Regions from separate parts of the Tenacibaculum soleae genome, predicted to be linked through region 1. Evidence: riboswitches for the same ligand, from Rfam matches in the RefSeq annotation. Region 1 holds a riboswitch; the other holds the start of a gene.
The links. A riboswitch is a leader RNA that binds a small molecule or an ion and turns the genes downstream of it on or off. The one in region 1 is predicted to bind cobalamin.
Positions count from the first base shown of each region.

Region 2: linked by a shared signal. The riboswitch ahead of Q4586_RS05660 (TonB-dependent receptor plug domain-containing protein) and the one ahead of metE (5-methyltetrahydropteroyltriglutamate--homocysteine S-methyltransferase) in region 1 are both predicted to bind cobalamin.

Region 1 is NZ_JAUOSW010000005.1:285,014-287,225, reverse strand. It holds gene Q4586_RS09575 (nuclear transport factor 2 family protein) at 1-460, shown strand, start outside; cobalamin riboswitch at 678-869, shown strand; partial or broken gene metE (5-methyltetrahydropteroyltriglutamate--homocysteine S-methyltransferase) at 1,058-2,212, shown strand, end outside.
Region 2 is NZ_JAUOSW010000003.1:242,705-244,916, forward strand. It holds gene Q4586_RS05660 (TonB-dependent receptor plug domain-containing protein) at 1-1,116, opposite strand, end outside; cobalamin riboswitch at 1,147-1,344, opposite strand; gene Q4586_RS05665 (ABC transporter substrate-binding protein) at 1,357-2,212, opposite strand, start outside.

The sequences.
Region 1 (2,212 bases):
ACTCATTACCCTTTTGTATACGTTATTATTTAGTTGGATAACCAACGGACAAGTGCATGAAATTCCTAATTACAAAGCTGTAGACATTGGGTTACACAATGAAATTGTAAAAATGGACAGTATTTATTTTACCGCATACAATACTTGTGACATGAAAACCCAAGCAAATTTTTATGATAAAGATTTAGAATTTTTTCATGACAAGGCAGGTTTATCAACATCTAAAGAAAATCTTTTAAAAGCTTTAGAAAAAAACATTTGTGGTAAAGTAACCCGAACTTTAGTAAAAGGAAGTATTGAAGTTTATCCGATAAAAAATTACGGAGCCATACAAATTGGTTATCATAAATTTTATAATAATCAACAACCAAACGAAAAATCAGTTCCTAGTAAATTTATTGTAATTTGGAAACAAGAAAACAAACAATGGAAAATAACAAAAGTTATTAGCCTACATTAAAATATAGTTAACCCTAAAAAAATTAGGTCATTTGTTATAGCTAACTCCAATGATACTAATACTTGGTTTTATTAAGCCAAAGCTTTATTGCTTTTGGCTTTTTTATGCTATTTACAAAAAACACAACTTATTAAAAAACTAATTTATACTTATCCTAAATAAAAAAAGCTATTCTTTTAAAATTATAGTTACATTTGATCCCAATAAGTTCTTTACATACTTCATCAACCGGAAAGGTTTTACTTAGCTGTAGATTAATAGGGAATCGTGTGCAAATCACGAACTGTCGCGCAACTGTAAGTAACACACCAAAGGTTTTATTACTAAAAATCCACTGTTTTTTAATTAAAATGGGAAGGAAAATAAAACTGTTACAAGTCAGGAGACCTGCCTATTCCGAATTGACAATGCTTTCGCGATTTGAAGCTTTTAGTCAGACAGATGCATCTTTTACAAGCCAACTACTTGAATAGGATAGTTATGCCTTGTTTGCTCCTAAATGCATTTTCTTTCTTAATTTTTCTCTCAAAAAAGCATTGCGAAGTGCTTAAAAAAGAGCTTTTAACTAATTTATTAATCATTTAAAGTTAAAAGAAAATGCAAACGCACAATCTTGGCTATCCGCGAATTGGTAGCAACAGAGAACTCAAAAAAGCCTGCGAGCAATATTGGTCAGGCAAAATTTTAGCAGATGAATTGCTAAACGTAGGAAAAAATCTTACCATTAAAAATTGGAAAACTCAACAAAAAGCAGGAATCGATTTAATTCCTTGTAATGATTTTTCTTATTATGATCAAGTTTTAGACATGTCGTTAACCGTTGGTGCTATTCCAAAACGATACAATGAAATAGCTTTAAAAAAATCGACTAATGAACTCGATTTATACTTTGCCATGGCAAGAGGGTATCAAAAAGATGGTATTGATATTACTGCTATGGAGATGACCAAATGGTTTGATACCAACTACCATTACATAGTTCCTGAATTTTATAAAAATCAAGAATTTAAACTTTTTTCAAACAAAATCATCAACGAATTTGTAGGAGCAAAACAAGTTGGTATAAACGCTAAACCTGTAATTATTGGACTAGTTTCGTATTTACTTTTAGGAAAAGAAAAAGAAGAAAATTTTGACAAACTCGATATAGTTGAAAATCTTTTACCTGTATACATTAACATCTTAAAAGAATTATCCGCAAAAGGTGCCGAATGGATTCAATTTGATGAGCCTTTTTTAGCATTAGATATTAATGAAAAAACAAAAAAAGCGTATCAACATGTTTACGCAACGTTAAAAAATGAGTTTCCTAAATTAAAAATATTGGTAGCCACTTATTTTGATGGTTTAAAGAACAATGTATCCTTAGCAACCTCATTACCTGTATGTGCTTTACATATTGATCTAGTTCGTAACCCTGAGCAATTAGCCGATGTTTTAAATACATTCCCTGAACAGTTAAGCTTATCTTTAGGTGTTGTTGATGGTAGAAATATATGGAAAAATGATTTCGAAAAATCGCTATCTTTCATCAAAAAAGCGATTGATAAAATTGGAGAAGATCGTGTATTAATTGCTCCATCTTGCTCACTTTTACATACTCCATGTGATTTAGATTTAGAAACTGATGAAAAAACTTTATCATCAGAAATTAAACAATGGATGGCTTTTGCTAAACAAAAAATAAGTGAAGTTGTAGTTTTAAAAACATTAAGCGCTAAAAATGTAAGTAAGGAAGCTAAAATTAAATTA
Region 2 (2,212 bases), on a different contig from region 1:
CTTTTCAAACGGTTTATATTTTATATTTCCAATAAAAGCTACCGAATTTCTTTTTTTAGTAGTTATTTGAGAGTTACTACCTGTTATGTTTTCAAAAGTTGTTTTGTAATTAAAAGATATTATGTTAGAAGGTTTGTAAGTTAATGAATAATTAGCGTGAATGGTTTTAGATTTCCCAAAACTAAAATTGTCAGCATTTTTATTATCATAATATCGATACTCTTGTGTTAAATAAGCAATATTTATTAGTTGTTTAAATTGTGATGAATAACTATAATTCCACTGTAATAAATTACGTTGATTAAAATCTTCATTTCTTTCACTACCAGCTGATGGATTAGGTAATCCATCTGAAAATAAACGATTACCATAATAGCCAGTTGTGTAAAAGGCTAATGTATTTTTTGAACTAAATTTATGAGCTATATTAAAACTAACGCCATAATTTTTATAAGTCCCGTTTTCGTTTTTTAATAAATTACCATTAGTGTCTTTATATCTATCGTCAATAAACGTATAATTATTATCAGAATAATTAACTGTAGAAGCTAATTTTACACTCCATTTTTCATCTCCAAAAGAGCTTTTAAAAAAATTAGACGTTGTATTGTAACTTCCGAAAGAAGAAAATAAATGGAACTTTTTATGCTTTTTAAAATTTAACTCATCATTTAAACGAACTGTTCCACCAATAGCTCCCGAACCAAATTCGGTACTATTACCACCACTTTGAACAATTATATTATCACTAATATTGGCTGATAAAGAATTAAAATCTGTTTGTCCGCTTCCTATTGCATTAATCGGTATCCCGTTCCATAACACTAAGGTATTAGAAGCTGAAGTTCCTCTAAATCTAGCTGTGCTAACTCCTCCATTACCATAATCTCTAAATGAAATAGGGCTATTATAACGTAAAAGATTTGTAAAATTAATTGGGTTTTTAACTACTTGTTTTTCATCAATTGTAGTTGACTCTGCACCAATACGTTTTCCAATTGTTCTTATTTTTCCGTTTACAATAACTTCTTTAAGTTTATTGACAGAAATTGTGTCTTTTTGAGAAAAAAGAGTGTTAACAAAAAATAACAAGAAGATACTTAATATTGTTTTCATAAATATACTAAACCTTTATCCCGAAAGTTTGAATTATTTAAAATCTAGGCAGGTCTCCTGGCTTGCGTCTTGTAATTGGTCTTCCCATTTATAAATAAACAGTGACTTAAAGATTAATTACAAGCTTAATAGCTTACAGTTGCGGGAACAGCTTCGGTATTTAACCGAATTCCCTTTTAATTTGATGCTATGTTGCTAAACATCAAAACCTAAAATTTTGCGCAAATGTATGTTATTTTTTTAATTATCTAATACCAATAAATCATTATAATTAGAAAATTTAACTTTTAAATTGTCTGGTATATTAAAGTTCTTAGGATGAATCATTGCTGCTAAACACGCTATTCCGTCAACTAAAGTACTTGCAGACGATTGCGTAAACATGGCAAAATCGGCAATATAAACCTCGCCATTTTTTACAGCTCTTAAAGAACTCCATTCAGGTTTATCTTCTAAAAAACGCATATCCTCCATGGTTCTTTCAATACCATAACCACAAGGAGCAATAATTAAAACTTCAGGATCATATTTTACAATTTTATCCCAAGAAATAACAATACTATCTCCTGATGGGTGCGATAATAAATCAACTCCACCAGCATACCCAATTTGATGCGGAATCCAATGTCCGCAGTTAAATAAAGGATCTATCCATTCTAAAAGCATCACACTTTTAGATTGCAGTCTGTTTGCGCGTTGTGTATCTACTATTTTATAAATACGTTCTTTTAAATCATTCACATATTTAACACCTATCTCCTCTTTGTTCATTGCCTTTGCAATTGTTAAAGCATTATCAAAAACATCTTCTAAAGAATTTGGTGTTATTGATATTAACTCTGGTGTTTTAGCTAATTTTAATGCAGATTTAGCTACAGACTCTGTATCAATCTGGCAAACATCACATACATCTTGTGTGAAAATAATATCAGGTGCGATGCTTTCTAAAACAGGTTCATCAACATAATATAAAGTACCGCCTTCAGCTTTAGTTTTAGAAAAAATAGTATTTATTTCTTCACTAGTTAAGGTTTGTCCTTCTAATTTATAACGTACAGCAACTTGTTTTTCATCAAGCGCAATTGCAGGGCACTCA